DNA from 2 places in the Evansella sp. AB-rgal1 genome. Region 2 is predicted to be linked to the other one. Evidence: a T-box and tRNA genes for the amino acid it is inferred to sense, from the RefSeq annotation. Region 2 holds a T-box; the other holds one or more tRNA genes.
What was found. A T-box is a leader RNA that pairs with one kind of tRNA and senses whether it is charged. The one in region 2 lies ahead of pheS (phenylalanine--tRNA ligase subunit alpha), so its partner is inferred to be a tRNA-Phe.

Region 1: it has a tRNA-Phe gene. The T-box ahead of pheS (phenylalanine--tRNA ligase subunit alpha) is inferred to sense a tRNA for this amino acid. The anticodon was not compared.

Annotation. Positions count from the first base shown of each region.
Region 1 is NZ_JBGUAU010000003.1:35,077-43,631, reverse strand. Features, by position in the region: gene ACERII_RS03040 (YycH family regulatory protein) at 1-664, opposite strand, end outside; gene walK (cell wall metabolism sensor histidine kinase WalK) at 661-2,493, opposite strand; gene yycF (response regulator YycF) at 2,495-3,205, opposite strand; gene ACERII_RS03025 (LysM peptidoglycan-binding domain-containing M23 family metallopeptidase) at 3,375-4,835, opposite strand; tRNA gene ACERII_RS03020 (tRNA-Thr) at 5,359-5,434, opposite strand; tRNA gene ACERII_RS03015 (tRNA-Phe) at 5,449-5,524, opposite strand; tRNA gene ACERII_RS03010 (tRNA-Asp) at 5,558-5,633, opposite strand; tRNA gene ACERII_RS03005 (tRNA-Met) at 5,657-5,733, opposite strand; tRNA gene ACERII_RS03000 (tRNA-Glu) at 5,829-5,903, opposite strand; gene ACERII_RS02995 (adenylosuccinate synthase) at 6,130-7,416, opposite strand; gene dnaB (replicative DNA helicase) at 8,047-8,555, opposite strand, start outside.
Region 2 is NZ_JBGUAU010000017.1:59,273-67,827, reverse strand. Features, by position in the region: gene ACERII_RS15370 (glutathione peroxidase) at 1-165, opposite strand, end outside; gene sspI (small acid-soluble spore protein SspI) at 357-563, opposite strand; gene ACERII_RS15360 (TrmH family RNA methyltransferase) at 729-1,481, shown strand; T-box leader at 1,565-1,812, shown strand; gene pheS (phenylalanine--tRNA ligase subunit alpha) at 1,883-2,917, shown strand; gene pheT (phenylalanine--tRNA ligase subunit beta) at 2,942-5,359, shown strand; gene ACERII_RS15345 (iron-containing alcohol dehydrogenase) at 5,715-6,869, shown strand; gene ACERII_RS15340 (metallophosphoesterase family protein) at 7,587-8,303, shown strand; gene ACERII_RS15335 (hypothetical protein) at 8,408-8,555, opposite strand, start outside.

The DNA of each region.
Region 1 (8,555 bases), on a different contig from region 2:
AATGGGAATATCCTCTTAATGTAGCTTCTTCCTTCAATACATATCTTCTTTCAAATGGGTTAGGTTCTCTGGAGAAATAAATTGGTTCTACTTCAAAAGGTTCTCCATATTGTCTATATAGCGCTTGAAGTTGATTTACAGACATTCCTGTATTGCCTTGATAGAATTTTTCCTGGTCTGCCGAAATTATACGAATGGAAACCTCACTTGAACTAGTTACATTCGTAAATAAAATAATTCTATCTATCGTCTCCATTGAAAGAGATACTTCGCTATCTATATTCAACATGGAATATACCCACTCTTGTTTAAAATTCTTAGGAAAAATAATTTCTAATCCATCCACTTGAAATATCATACTCTTTGAAGACTCCGCACCTGTATATAACCGATCTAGTTGAATTCCTTTTACATTATCAATAATCTCTTTATAAGAGTTGTTTGAAGGAGGAATCCAAAAACTACTACCTTCCTCATGAAGAATGATTTGTTCTGGTTGTAATAATTGATTAATAGTACGTTCTTCACCTATAATCTCACTCTGAAAATAATCAGGCTGCAAAAGCATGTCATAATCTGCTTGGTATGTCCAGATTAAATACGTCAATATAATACTGAGAATAATTAAAAGCCAAAGAGTGACCGTTTTTAAGTTTTCTATCATGACTCTGTCACCGCCTCAACGTAAGGAAGACTAAAGGATATCATCGTTCCTTTCCCCCAGTCACTGCTGACCCAAATAGATCCGCCATGAGCCAAAACAATTTCCTTTGCTATCGCTAAGCCTAATCCTGTTCCTCCTAAATTACGGGATCGTGCCTTATCAACACGATAAAACCGATCAAAAACATGTGGAATATTTTCCTTAGGAATTCCTACACCCTCATCTTTTATACTTACAATAACTCTTTCCTTTTCTTCCTTTAGTGAGCAAGTAATGAATCCACCTTCAGGAGAATATTTCACTGCATTAGAAACAATATTATCAAGTAGTTGTGTTAATTTATCACGGTCCCCATAGACAAAGATATCTTTATTAGGGGTTTTGTGTTTAAACGAAATGGAATCATTTTTGGTAGACATTTCGAATCTTTCTACAACTTGGTCCACAAACTGTGGTAAATTAATTGCCGAGAAATTCATATGATAATCTTTACTATCCATTTTTGATAATTGTAAAAGGTCATTAACCAAACGAATCATTCTTTCTGTTTCCGTTTGAGTCACTTGAATAAATCTCGGTGCTACTTCTGGATCTTCAATAGCTCCATCTGCAAGGGCTTCTAAATAACTTTTCATCGATGTTAAAGGAGTACGTAACTCATGAGATACATTGGCCACAAAATCTCTACGTTCTTCTTCAATTCTTTCTTGCTCTGTTACATCATGAAGCACAGCTATCAGACCATTTTGAGCACCGTTTTCTTTTTCAATTACAGAGAAATGAGCTTCTAAAATTAACTCTTCTTCATCATAATCAAAGTCTAAAAGAATTGGGTCCGTAAACTTATATAAATCTTCAAGCTTCATAAACTTATCCAGATTTAAAATTTTTGTTAGTTCCGCACCTAGTACATGTTCCTGTTTTTGTTCTAGCATTGCTTCTGCTCTTTTATTCATTAAGATAATTTTTCCTTGCTTATCTGTAGCAATAACCCCATCCGTCATATGGGTTAAAACGGAAGAGAGCTTCCGTTTTTCTCCTTCCGTCGTAGCATTGGCATCTTGTAATTTATTTGTTAAGTCATTAAATGCTCTTGCTAGTTGTCCGATTTCATCATCCCCATAAACTTTAACACTTCTCGAAAAATCACCTTTCCCCATCACTAATGCTTGTCTTCTCATATCAACGATGGGCCTGGTTATTGTTCTAGCTAATAGAATACCTAAAATAGCGGTAATTGCTAAAGCCATTACTGTTCCAGTTAGTAAAATTTGGTTAATCTGCCTCATTTGACTATATATCTCTTCCATCGAAGCTTCTATATATATTGCCCCAATAATTTCAGGGGAGTTTATAGGAATTGGTTTTGCCATTACTCTCGTACGATGACCTGTATTGGGATTCACCAATACCTCAGGATCTAACGGGTTACCTAATAAGGCACGTTTTACTCGTGGATTGGTAGTTCTCTGACCAATATTCATACGTTGACTTGGGTTAGATACACTAATTACTGTATTGTTCTTATCAATAACCTGAACATTTGTATTACTTCTATTATCATTATCAAATAACTCTAGTATCAATTCATTTATTCTACGTGAAAGTGGTCTTTCTTCCGTCTCTTCATCTCGCTTCATTTCTTCTTCCGTATAATAGGCAAGAAGATTAGCTCTCTCATCCAGAGTTTCAAAATAATTGTTTACAAGTTGTTCTTCTAATTTACCTGTAAAATAAACTCCAATAACTTGCATTGCAATTAGTATTAATAATACGTAAATAATAACGATTTTTACGTGTATTGATTTGTAAAACCGAATCTTGTTCATTTTATTGCTCCTGATCTGAATTCCTTAAATAATAACCAACACCTCTACGAGTAATAATCCATGTAGGATGGCTAGGATTATCCTCTACTTTTTCACGTAAGCGTCGAACAGTTACGTCAACAGTTCGTACATCTCCGAAATAATCATACCCCCATACAGCCTGCAATAAATGCTCTCTCGTCATTACTTGTCCAATATGTCTTGCTAAATAGTATACTAATTCGAATTCTCGGTGAGTAAGTTCGATAGGCTCTCCTCTTTTAGACACTAAATATGCATCTGGTTGAATTAGTAATGGACCAATTTCAATATTTTTCTTCTCTTTTTCTGGTTGTTCTTTCGATTTTTGATTTCTACGAAGATTTGCTTTAACACGAGCAATCAACTCTCTCGTGCTAAATGGTTTTGTTACATAGTCATCTGCTCCTAACTCTAAACCGAGCACTTTATCTATTTCTGAATCCTTTGCAGTTAACATGATAATAGGCATGTCATATGTTTTACGAACTTCACGACATACTTCCATTCCATCTTGATAAGGTAACATGATATCTAACAGAATTAAATCTGGTTCGATTTTTTTGGTCATTTCAATCGCTTCTCTACCATCGTAAGCACACGTTACATCAAATCCTTCTTTTTCTAGACCAAATTTTAAAATATCTGCAATTGGTTGTTCATCATCAACAACTAGAATTTTTTGCTTTTCCATAAGTATCATCCGCTCCTAGATTTATTTAGGATATTATAGTTTAATTTTATCATATTTAAAAAAACAGTCTCTATCATGTTTGTAGAAAGTTTACCATATTATATTGTATTTCTATAATGAGAAACCCCTCTTAACTATCCTATCATGTAGTTAAGAGGGGTAATATCTTTTACCTATTTAGAAAGTCCATTGGGTTTCTTAATTGTCCATTTTGATACACTTCAAAGTGTAAATGTATTCCTGTTGAATTACCTGTAGAACCCATTCTTCCAATGGTTTGACCTTTACCTACAGTTTGTCCAACACGAACGTTTATACTGGCCAAATGAGCATACATTGTTTCCATCCCATTGTTATGGTTTATTCGTATTGTATTTCCGTAACCATTTTCCCATCCAGCTGATTTCACAGTTCCATTATCAGCTGCTAAAATATTGAAATTAGACGGCCTAGCAATATCTATGCCACGGTGGTATCTTCCCCATCTCATCCCTTGATAACTGGAAATATAACCACCAACAGCTGGCCAAGAAAGCTGACCTGATCCTCTAGATGGTGATGTTTTGGTACCTCTTACAACAACTTTGTTTATCGGTTCTGTAATAATTTCTTCTGAAACTGTCTCTTGTTTCACAGAACGACCATTTTCATAGGTAACTTTGTATTCAATCACTTTTTTTCCATCTTTACCTTCTTGAGCTACTCGTGATGTTCCTTGCCACATTTCGCTATCATCTTTTGTCTCTGTTTGATAAGAAATTGTTTCTTCCTTTTTCATTTCTTTCTCCACAATGACACTAATCATAGGCTTTAACACTGTAACATTTAAATCATCACCAATTCGTAACAGGGAGTCTTCCGTAATCCCGGGGTTTATCTGTTTAATTTCATTCATTGATAAATTATGGTCTGCTGCAATAGACCCTAAAACATCACCTTGTTTTACTGTATATATTTCTGCTTCCAACGTACCTTGTTGGAGAATTTTAATAGCATCCTTTATAGAAAATATATCTTTAGGATTAGCAAGTGATTCGTTCCATTCTATTTCTTCAGATAGATATATATCAGTAATAACGGAAGTTCCAACTTTTGCTTGTTTTCCTGCTTCTTCATCTTCAAAAGTTTCAAGTTCCTCTTTTGTCACATATTCATGTTTTAGTGTTCTCACGAAATCTTCTAAGTCTTCATCTCTACTGATATGCCCTAAGAGATTTTCTCCAATTTTTACTTCATATGTTTCTGCATGAATTTTTACTAATTCATCTAATACATGAAGGGTTAAATTGTTTGTATTTCTATGAAAAAAAACACGTTCAGGTATATAGTGAAATTCTTCGTCTAATGAAAACTCTAAATCTTTATATTCATCTATTAATGTATTTAGTCTTTCTTGTTTATAGTTTTCTATGAGTTTTGTATCATCAACTATTCCAACACGTTCCATACCATAATAGACATGGTATATAGTCTTTATGTTTAGTAGAGATTCATTACTTCCTTCATTAGCATTTGCTTTAGTGGCATCTACAATAGAAAAAAGAAGTATCACTGAAATTAAACAAATTAATTTATTAAGTTGGAATTTACCTCTACTTTTATATGTAAGAGAATCTGTTGAAACGTTCATGGTTTTCCTCCTAGAAAACTTCCGATTTACTATACTTTTATATTTAAAACTATTATCTTATATCAACATTGATATTTTACCATAAAACATAGACTAAGAGCGTTATCCTTCAAAACGTAAAAAATTTGTATTATTATTGTTACACAATGTTATATTGTCTTCCTACTATTCCTAGGTTTTCTGCTTATTTCTTCAAGAAAAAAATACAGATAAACCTTATAAAATAAGGATTTATGACAATAAATGCTTGATTTCCACAACGTAGTATACCAATCTACCAGTTTCCCCTAACTTCCACTATAACGAAACATTTTGTAATATTAATGAAACAAAACATGAAATATTTGTAAGTAAATAGGTTTTATTGTTAATAACATGTGACGTTTATCTACAGATTTTACAAAAGAGTAGAAGCGAATGGTTGTTTAAGTATTTTTGATAAATAAGATTTATGTGAAACTCCGATAATAGAAGAACATAAAAAAACCTATTCTACAAAGGAATAGGTGTCATTTACTATGTATGGTGCTGGCCAGAGGACTTGAACCCCCAACCTACTGATTACAAGTCAGTTGCTCTACCAATTGAGCTAGGCCAGCATAAATGCTGAAAGTGGTGGCTCGGGACGGAATCGAACCGCCGACACATGGATTTTCAGTCCATTGCTCTACCGACTGAGCTACCGAGCCTCTACATTATGATAGATTTTAAACAAAAAAAAATGGCGGTCCCGACGGGAATCGAACCCGCGATCTCCTGCGTGACAGGCAGGCATGTTAACCGCTACACCACGGGACCTTGTCCATAACTAATAAAAAATTTGGTTGCGGGGGGCGGATTTGAACCACCGACCTTCGGGTTATGAGCCCGACGAGCTACCAGACTGCTCCACCCCGCGACGTTATGAAATGTTCATGTTACAATATACAGTATGTGAAACCACAAGAATTATTATACCATATTTGCAGAAAAAATGTAAAGAAATATTTATTTTGGTGACCCGTACGGGATTCGAACCCGTGTTACCGCCGTGAAAGGGCGGTGTCTTAACCGCTTGACCAACGGGCCATGTGTCTTTTAATGCATTCTTTAAGACAGCGACAAGATTTATCTTAACATCATTTTTAACTGAATGCAATAGCAAATTAATATTTCTATAATTACAAAATTTAATGTGATTGTCTTAAGTATTTAAAAATTGGCTGAAGCCAGACAGTAAACATTATATTTTATTCTTTCTTAAAAATAGTTGACCAGAGTTTTGATAAACCCTGGTCTTGAAGTGGTGAATTTATTATCCAAATACTCCACGAATAAGATTGGTTTGATTTCGATCTGGTCCAACTGAGAAAATAGTTAATGGAATTCCTGTTAATTGTGAAATTCGTTCTACATAGTATAAAGCATTTTTCGGAAGGTCATGTAAGGATTTTACTCCAGTAATATCTTCTGTCCAACCAGGTAACTCTTCATAAACAGGTTCACACTCAGAAAGAACTTTTAAGCTTGCAGGGAACTCTTCGATTACTTCCCCACGATACTTGTATGCTACACAAATTTTTAGTGTATCGATTCCTGTTAGAACATCTATAGAGTTTAAAGAAAGATCAGTAATGCCACTTACACGACGAGCATGACGTACTACAACACTGTCAAACCAGCCTACACGACGAGGTCTTCCTGTTGTAGTACCATACTCATTACCAACCTCACGAATTCTATCTCCTATTTCATTCTGTAATTCTGTAGGGAATGGACCATCTCCTACACGAGTAGTATATGCTTTAGAAACCCCTACAACATGGTTAATTCTTGATGGACCTACACCAGAACCAATTGTAACTCCTCCTGCAATTGGGTTGGAAGACGTTACAAATGGATATGTTCCTTGGTCAATATCAAGCATAACACCTTGAGCACCTTCAAATAATACTCGCTTCCCTTCATCTAAAGCATCATTTAGTACTACGGATGTATCAGTTACATACTTAGCAATTTGCTGACCATACTCATAATACTCATCTAATATATCTTCCTTTTTAAAACCTTCAATTTCATAGAATTTTTCAAACATACGATTTTTCTCTTTTAAGTTATATTCTAGCTTCTCTTCAAATGTTTCCTTATCAAGAAGGTCTGAGATACGGATTCCAACACGTGCCGCTTTATCCATGTAAGCAGGTCCAATCCCTTTACGTGTTGTACCAATTTTATTTGCACCTTTGCTGTCTTCCTCAACAGCATCCAACTTTAAATGATAAGGTAAAATAACATGAGCGCGATTGCTAATACGAAGATTACTTGTATTAACACCGTGGTCATGTAAATATTTTAGCTCTTCAACAAGTGCTTTCGGTTCAATTACCATGCCATTACCAATAACACAGATTTTATCGCCATTAAATATCCCAGATGGAATTAAATGCAACTTGTACTTCTTTCCATTAAAAACAATGGTATGACCTGCGTTATTTCCACCTTGATATCTCGCTACAAGTTCTGCTCTTTCTGACAAATAATCTGTTATTTTCCCTTTTCCTTCGTCTCCCCACTGTGTACCTACTACTACAACTGATGGCATTTTGTGAGCACCTCCGTATGATATTCTACAATTTATGAACTAATAAATAATAGCTTTAACAATGTTGCTTACTTATTCTATCCTTATTATGTTTAAAACATGAAAACCAAGGTAAGTTTATCAATTTTAGTACATTCAGTCAACAAAAAATCCGAACATTTATTAATTATATTAAAAATACGTTCGTTTTTAAAGTGTAGATTATCTTACATCATTTAGCTTGGTTATACGTGTTCTTAATTAGTGGTTTAGGTTTATTACTTCCAGCAACACAAGCAAATTAACAGACATAACTAGTCCTTGAACTTCAGCACCTACGTTGATTATGTATTCCCATTAATACAACTACCATCGAACTAAACTAAACACAAGTGAAGGAAGAAAAGCGCAATGCGCTCTTTTATGATCGAAATGCAAATGTTCTGGACGAACGAAAAGCATAATCCGCTTTCACATCTACGAAGAAATATGTTCTTTCAGTTGAAAAGTGCTTTTTACTTTTAATCGGCCAGGTTATTTGACAAGAGGTCATGGCGCCTGGACCTGGACTTCTTTCCATGATACATCTAGTTACAGATCAATAAGAATATAGTTTTCCTTAACAATAAAAAAGAGCTTAGTCTATTTAAACTAAGCTCCTGGTGGAATATCACTTTCGTCAAACCGTCTCTCTAAGTTAACAAACTTATTATACTCTTTTACAAACGCAAGCTCGACTGTTCCTACTGGACCGTTACGTTGCTTTGCTATAATAATTTCTATGATATCTTTTTTCTCTGATTCTTTATCATAATAATCATCACGGTAAAGAAAGGCAACAATATCCGCATCCTGCTCAATACTTCCTGATTCACGAATATCGGACATCATCGGGCGTTTATCCGTACGGGATTCAACACCACGAGAAAGCTGAGATAATGCTATTACAGGAACTTTTAACTCCCTTGCTAACCCTTTTAAAGAACGAGATATTTCTGAAACTTCCTGTTGACGTCCTTCTCCACTTCTTGCATCCCCTTGAATAAGCTGCAAGTAATCTATTAATATCATACCAAGTCCACGTTCTTGCTTTAAACGTCGACATTTAGCTCTAATTTCTCCTACTTTAATCCCCGGTGTATCATCAATGTAAATACCAG
Region 2 (8,555 bases):
CCCCTTATCTTTATATCGATCATATAAGCTTTGTAGTTCTTTATATTGATATGTAAATCCACATCGCCCAGCAGTATTTACTATTAGAACAGTTTTTCCTTTATATTCCTCTAATAAGGTACGTTTTCCATTCATTGCTACAGCAGAAAAATCAAATATACTCATACTTTCCAACTCCTTATAGGTCATTTTGACTAGGTGCTAATTACTATAAGTAGTATACTTACTTTTTTAAAGTAAGTCAATAAATAATACATAAAAAAGATGACGTATCGAGGAAATGAATGAAGGATGGGTTTTATAAACCTTCCTTTATTCATATTCCTGAAAGTCATCCTAAAATGTGTAGTATTATCTTATTGTAAGCCCTGCGAAATTTGATTTACTATTTGTTGTTTATCGTCTTCACTAGCATTTTTCCAATAAACTTCAAACAATACACCTAGACCAGGCAACATCTTCTCTTCACCACTTTGTACTGCATCCATGATTGTATCTTCTACTTCCTGAGCACTGTTTCCAGAAACATTTTGTAGGATTGCGCCACGTAAATTAAAGCTCATTTTCATCTCCCTTTCTTTCTTAGATAACCAACCAGTCGAGTTTGGTTGTGTATTCTGTTATAGTATGAGTGATAAAGGGTATGAATATGTGAGGAAAGGAAAAAAATGAGAATAACAATACTCGTTGGAAGCGAGTTAAATTAGAGGGGAGTACATAAAGGAACAATGGAAATTATAGAATCATTACAGAATACGAAGGTAAAATCATGGAAAAAATTACATACAAAAAAAGGACGAGATACAACCGGAACATTCATGATCGAAGGCATTCATCTTATTGAAGAAGCCTTTCGTGCACATCTGCCTATGAAAGAGCTTATTGTTGATGCAGATAAGGATATTCCAGCAAAATGGAAGGTTTCTAATATTCCACTTGTTTATGTTACAAGTAAAGTTTTAAAGGAGATATGTGAAACTGAAACACCACAAGGGTTTGTAGCAATTTGTGAGTTACCTGATAGAGAAAATGTACCTTTAGAGACAGGGAAATTTTTATTAATTGACGGAGTACAAGATCCTGGAAATGTTGGTGCAATGATTCGAACTGCTGATGCAGCTGGTATGACCGGTGTAATCATTGGAGAAGGTACCGTAGATCCATTTAATGGAAAGGTTATCCGTTCCACACAAGGATCATTGTTTCACATTCCTGTTCAAAAAATGATGTTAGAAGATGCGGTCCAATTGTGCAAGGAACATGATATTCCTGTTTTTGGTACGTCACTAAGTGGAAGCACCTATAATGCAATTGAACCTCAAGAGAATTTTGCATTAATCGTAGGAAATGAAGGAAGTGGAGTTACGGAATCACTTCTATCACAGACGGACCAAAACTTGTATATTCCCATACATGGAAAAGCGGAATCGTTGAATGTAAGTATAGCCACAGGGATACTACTGTATCATTTACGTGGTTAATAGCAATATTTTTATGAAACGTTTGCGAAATAAATAAAAAAACTATATAATGTTAGCAGAATTAAGGAGTTACATATTCAATAGTAAAAACGATGAAAGAGAGTAGTAAGTTGTACTATACTCATCCAGGGAGAAAATGCCTTAGACTGAAAGCATTTTTATGAGGATAACAGCTGAATTCGCTCTAGAGTTGACACTGGGAAAACGAGGGGAAAGTTCCTTTCGTAAAGGTGTTCCGGTTTTGAAGTCCGTTATCTTCGTTTGAGTGAATGGTTTTTTGTGAATGAAAAATCCATTAACAAGGGTGGTACCGCGAGTTTTCGTCCCTTTTGGGAATGAAAGCTCTTTTTTGTGCGTAAATTCGGACAATAAATACATTATGAAATGAAGGAGGAAGTAGCATGTTAGATCGTCTAAAAGAACTTAAAGACGAAGCAATTACAAAAGTAAATGAAGCTACGTCAGTGAAAGAACTAAAGGATCTTCGTATTACATATCTAGGGAAAAAAGGTCCTATTACGGAAGTATTAAAAGGAATGGGTAAACTTCCAGCAGAAGAAAGACCAAAGGTTGGCCAAGTTGCCAATGAGGTACGAGAAGCAGTTGCTACGTCCATTGGGGAAAAGGAACAAAAGCTAGAAGAAGAAGCACTTGCTGCAAAACTAAAAGAAGAAAGCATTGATGTTACATTACCTGGACGTCCTTTGCAAAAAGGTAGCCGCCACCCACTAACATCTGTAATTGAGACAATTGAGGATGTTTTCGTTGGAATGGGATTTACTGTTGCGGAAGGACCAGAGGTTGAAACAGATTATTATAACTTTGAAGCATTGAATTTACCGAAGGACCACCCAGCAAGAGATATGCAGGATACTTTTTTTATTACGAACGATTTACTATTACGTACACAAACTTCTCCTGTTCAAGTAAGAACGATGGAAAAGCATGAAGGAAGAGGACCAGTTAAGATTATCTGTCCAGGAAAAGTGTATCGTCGTGATGAAGATGATGCGACACACTCTCATCAGTTTATGCAGATAGAAGGACTTGTTGTAGGTGAAGGTATTCGAATGAGTGACTTAAAAGGAATCTTCGAGCAATTTGTGGAACAGTATTTTGGAGAAGGAAGAGAAATTCGCCTACGCCCAAGTTACTTCCCATTTACAGAGCCTTCTGCAGAGCTAGATGTATCTTGTGCAATCTGTGGAGGTTCAGGTTGCCGTACGTGTAAGCAGACAGGTTGGATTGAAGTGTTAGGTTCAGGAATGGTTCATCCAAATGTGCTTCGTATGAGTGGTTTTGATCCAGAAAAATATACTGGTTTTGCCTTTGGTATGGGGGTAGAACGATTTGCCATGCTGAAATATGGCGTTGATGATATTCGTCATTTCTATACGAATGACACTCGATTTTTATCCCAATTCAAGAGAGTTTAATAAAGGTTATAAGGAGGAAGAACCGTGCTTGTATCTTATAAATGGTTAAAAAATTATATTCAAATAGATGATTTAACTCCAAAAGAGGTAGCGGAAAAGCTAACAAGAAGTGGCGTTGAAGTGGATATCGTTCACGAAATGAATCAAGGTGTAAAGAACATTGTTGTCGGGAAAGTGCTAGAGTGCACAAAGCACCCAGAAGCAGACAAGTTAAACGTGTGTAAAGTAGATGTTGGGGAAGAAGAGCCAGTACAGATCGTTTGTGGTGCTGCGAATGTTGGTGCAGATCAATATGTAGTGGTTGCAAAAGTAGGTGCTCGCTTACCTGGTGGAATGAAAATTAAGCGTGCAAAGTTACGTGGACAAGTATCAGAAGGAATGATTTGTTCATTACAAGAGCTTGGCTTTGAAGGGAAAACAGTTGCAAAAGAATACGCAGAGGGAATTTACAACTTCCCAACGGAAATGACGCCTGGAACAGATGCAATGCACCCATTAAATTTAGATGATTCCGTATTAGAGCTAGATTTAACAGCAAATAGAGCGGACTGCTTAAGTATGATTGGTACGGCGTATGAAGTTGCTGCTATTTTAGGGCGTGATGTGAAGCTTCCTGAAGTGAACGTTCAGGAAGGTGCTGAAAAAGCATCGGATTATATTTCTGTGAAAGTAGATGCTGTAGGAGATAATCCATATTATGGCGCAATCATGATTAAGGATGTAAAAATTGCTCCATCACCTTTATGGCTTCAAACAACATTGATGGCTGCAGGAATTCGTCCACTTAATAATGTTGTTGACGTAACAAACTATGTTTTATTAGAGTATGGACAACCGTTGCATGCGTTTGATTATAATCGTTTCGGTTCAAAGGAAGTACTTGTCCGTCGTGCAAATCAAGGAGAAAATATGACAACATTAGATGATGTGGAACGTACATTATCATCGGACTACTTAGCAATTACTAATGGGGAAGTTCCTGTTGCACTTGCAGGTGTTATGGGAGGAGCTGATTCCGAAGTAGGGAACGATACAACAACAGTTTTACTAGAAGCAGCGTACTTTAAAGGAACAACGATTCGTAAAGCGTCACGTGAGCTAGGACTTCGAAGTGATGCTAGTGCGCGCTTTGAAAAAGGGGTAGATCCTAGTCGCGTAAAAGAGGCAGGATTACGAGCAGCTGCATTAATCGCAGAGCTTGCTGGTGGTACTGTATTGTCAGGAGTTGTGGAACACAATGAGTTAGACGTAACTCCGAAAGAAATATCTATTTCGTTAGAAAAAATTAATGGAGTTCTTGGAACATCGATTACTTCTTCGGAAGTGAAGGAAATCCTAGGAAAACTTCAATTTGCTTTTTCAGAAAGTAATGATGTATTTACTATTTCCGTACCGACACGTCGTCAGGATATCCAAATTGAAGTGGATGTGGTAGAAGAAGTAGGGCGTTTGTACGGATATGATAACATTCCTACAACGTTACCAAACACTCCCACAACACCTGGTGGGTTAACGGATGTACAAAAGAATAAACGAAAAGTTCGACGTTTTCTTGAAAACGCAGGTCTGCATGAAGCAGTTAGTTATTCATTAACTACTGCAGAAAAGGAATCACATTTTAAGGAAGGTGTATCTCGAGTAAAGGTTGCCATTCCAATGAGTGAGGAAAGAAGTGCATTACGTACAACATTACTTCCTCATTTACTAGATGCATTAAGTCATAATAAAAACCGTAATAATCTGAATGTACACTTATATGAAATGGGCTCTGTATTCTTAACAGAGGAAGCAGAAGTTACGACTCAACCAAAAGAAACAACATATGTTTCAGGTGCTGTTATGGGTCTATGGCATGATCATAGCTGGCAAGGGGAGAAAAAAGCGGTTGATTTCTTTGTTGCGAAAGGTGTAGTAGAAGGTCTACTAGCACAATTGAATGTTCTGGAGAGTGCTGAATTTGTTCAAGGGGAAGCAAAAGGCTTCCATCCGGGCCGTACAGCAAAACTTCTAATGAATGGATCAGAAGTAGGGGTACTTGGTCAACTACATCCATCTGTTGCGAAAGAATGGTCACTACCAGAAACATATGTGTTTGAATTAAACTTACATGAACTTGTAACAGTATCAACAGAACCAATTCGTTACCAGGCTATTCCTCGTTTCCCTGCTATGGACCGTGATATTGCTCTCGTAGTTGATGAAGCAGTACAAGCGGGAGAAGTGGAAAAGGTAATTAGAGAGTTTGGTGGCAAGCTTTTAACAAACGTAGCTCTATTCGACTTATATCAAGGAGAGCATATGGAAGCTGGGAAAAAATCGTTGGCATTCTCTCTCCGCTACCTAGATCCAGAAAAGACATTAACGGAAGAAGAAGTAACAAAAGTACACAGTAGTGTGTTAGCTGGAGTAGAAGAAAAATTAGGTGCAAAGCTAAGATCGTAGTTTTGTACTCGAAAGTGTATCAAAAGGAGCGGTGGTAGCTCCTTTTGATATACCTTTTTTAAAAGATAAGAATTTATAAAAAATTTTTGAATTTAGAAAGGTGTCTAGCTCCAGGCGCTTTTCTTATTTGGGTCTATTTCTTAACGACCGGGACAAGATCGTTAAGTTGAGGGAACGGATACCATGTTCACAAATCTGTACGACTTTCGGACATTTTTGTGAGATTTTTACTGTTTTTTTCATGGAAGGAAATATTTACACTTTGTATAATGAAACTAGATTCAAGAATTCGTAATTGTTTTCCAAACACTTGTGAATTATTGAGCATAAATATAGTTGAATTGGAGGAGTTATCATGAGTAATGCACGAGTTTTTAATGTACCAGCAACGAACTTAATGGGGAGAGGTTGTTTGAACGAAGTTGGTCCCTATATTCAAGAATTAGGGTTAAATAAAGCGTTGGTTGTAACAGACAAGTTCTTAAATCAAAACGGTATTGCTGGCAAAGTGTTAGATCAACTAACTGCAGTTGGAGTAGAATTTGTTGTATATGATGATGTAAAACCGAATCCAACAACGAAAAATGTACATGATGGTGTAGCGGTATATAATGAAAACAATTGTAATTTTATTGTTTCTGTAGGTGGAGGATCACCGCAAGATGCAGCAAAAGGGATTGGTCTTGTTGTAACAAATGGTGGAGATGTACGTGAGTTTGAAGGTGTTGCAAAAACAAAACACCGCTCTGTTCCAATTGTAGCAGTAAATACAACTGCAGGTACGTCTGCGGAATATACTATCAACTATGTAATTACGGATGAAGAAAGAGAAGTAAAAATGGTAATGGTAGACCGTAATAGTTTAGCGACTATTTCTGTGAACGATCCTGAGCTTATGGTTGGGAAACCAGCAGATTTAACTGCTGCAACAGGAATGGATGCTTTAACACATGCGATTGAAGCAATTGTTACTCCAGGAGCGTATCCTGTAACTGATGCTACCGCTTTAGCGGCAGTAGAAATTATCAACAACTATTTACCACGTGCGGTGAAAGATGGTAACGATATTGAGGCACGTGAGCAAATGGTATATGCTATGTTCCTAGCAGGAATTGCATTCAACAATGCTGGTCTTGGATACGTACACGCAATGGCTCACCAATTAGGTGGAGTATACGACTTACCACATGGTGTATGTAACGCAATGCTCTTACCGATCGTGGAAAGAGAAAATGCGAAACGTGATCCTAAAAAATTCCGTGCAATTGCAAAAGCGATGGGCTTAGAAGTTGCAAATAAAACAGATGAAGAGTGTGCTACGGAAGCAGTAGAAGCAATCAAAGCTCTATCAGTAGAAGTAGGAATTCCTACGAAACTTTCAGAGCTAGGAGTAACGGAAGTAGACCTAGACAAACTAGCAGAAAACTCTATGAAAGATGCTTGTGCACCAGGTAATCCTTTCATTCCTACAAAAGAAGAAGTAATTGCAATGTTTAAAGAAATACTATAAGAAACGAAATTAGGAAGGCGCGTGAATTCACGCGCCTTTTTACATTATAAGCAGAAAGTATAAAATTTTTTTTACTGTATAGACCAGGAGCTATCCCCTCGTGTAAATAAAAAAAGCACTTTTAACTGTCAGATATTTGTATTTCGGCAGGAGACAGGTTGTCGACATGAGCTGGGGCCACAGGACGTGGACCGAACTTAGGCGGAATTGGTGCGCTTTTCTTATAAGACCTGAACGAAGATTTTTTCGCAACTACACGGCACAAGAAGAAGTAGGAAAGGTAGCAACGGGAATTGAAGGACGAGTTGAATTCCCGAAGAAGCGGAAGGAAGGTAGCAACGGGAATTGAAGGACGAGTTGAATTCCCGAAGAAGCGGAAGGAAGGTAGCAACGGGAATTGAAGGACGAGTTGAATTCCCGAAGAAGCGGAAGGAAGGTAGCAACGGGAATTGAAGGACGAGTTGAATTCCCGAAGAAGAGGTAAGAAGGTAGCAACGGGAATCGGTGGTTAACTTTAACACAAAAGGATTAAAGTATAATAAATGTAAGACAATCCCAAAAATAACTTAGCGATAATGCCAAGTTTTCCTTCATGCTTCTATAGAGCACCCCTTAAAAAGTAAACAAATTAATAGTATGATGTAGGTAATAATGAAGTTTCAAAGATATCACTCACCAAAGAATGTTACATCGAAATTTATATAAGGAGGTTTTCATATGAAACTTGCTTTTATTTCCGATATACACGGGAATGCGGTTGCACTAGAAGCAGTACTGAAGGATATTGAAAGAAAAGAAGTAGATAAAATCGTTGTTTTAGGAGATATATGTTATCGAGGTCCTGAACCAAAACGTTCTCTCGAAATTATTCGCTCCCTAGACACTATTGTTTTAAAAGGAAATGCTGATGAGTGGGTAGTACGAGGAGTAAATAAGGGAGAAGTACCAGATGCAGTTTTAGAAGGAATGAGAGAAGAACGTGAGTGGATAACTAGTAAATTAGATGAGAGTGATTTGGACTATCTAAAAAATCTACCAACCTATTATCTACTTCCAGTAAATGATACTGTAACAATTCATTGTTTTCACGCAACACCAACCAGTTTATTTGAAGTGGTCAAACCTGATGATACTGAGATGATACAGTCGAAATTATTGGAGAATGATAAAGCTGATATATTCTTATACGGGCATATTCACCATCCATACGTTCGCTTTATTAATGGTAAAGCAGTTGCAAACCTTGGGAGTGTTGGCCTTCCGTTTGATGGACTAGCGAAATCTTCTTATGCTATTGTAGAAGTAAAAGAAGAGGGATTTACAATAGGAATTCACCGAGTTACATACGATCTGGAAAAAGTCATAAAGCAATATGAAGAAGAAGGCTATCCGAACCTAAATATGAGAAATATAATTAAAAACGGGAAGCTGTAACGAACAAATAAGGGAGAGGAGATAGGTTTTCTTCTCCCTTACTATTTTTTCAACGATAAATTGAAAAAACGTATAGAAGTTTAGAAGTGAAGTAGTTTTTACTGTTACTTAAGCATACTTTGCCAAAAAACGAAAATAAGATAAAAGACTGTTAAGCCTAGTAAAAATACAATTATTCGAAAAATTGTAACATATTGTGAAGGACCAAATAGTTTTTTACAGATCCATAAAATAAAAATAAACAGCAATGTC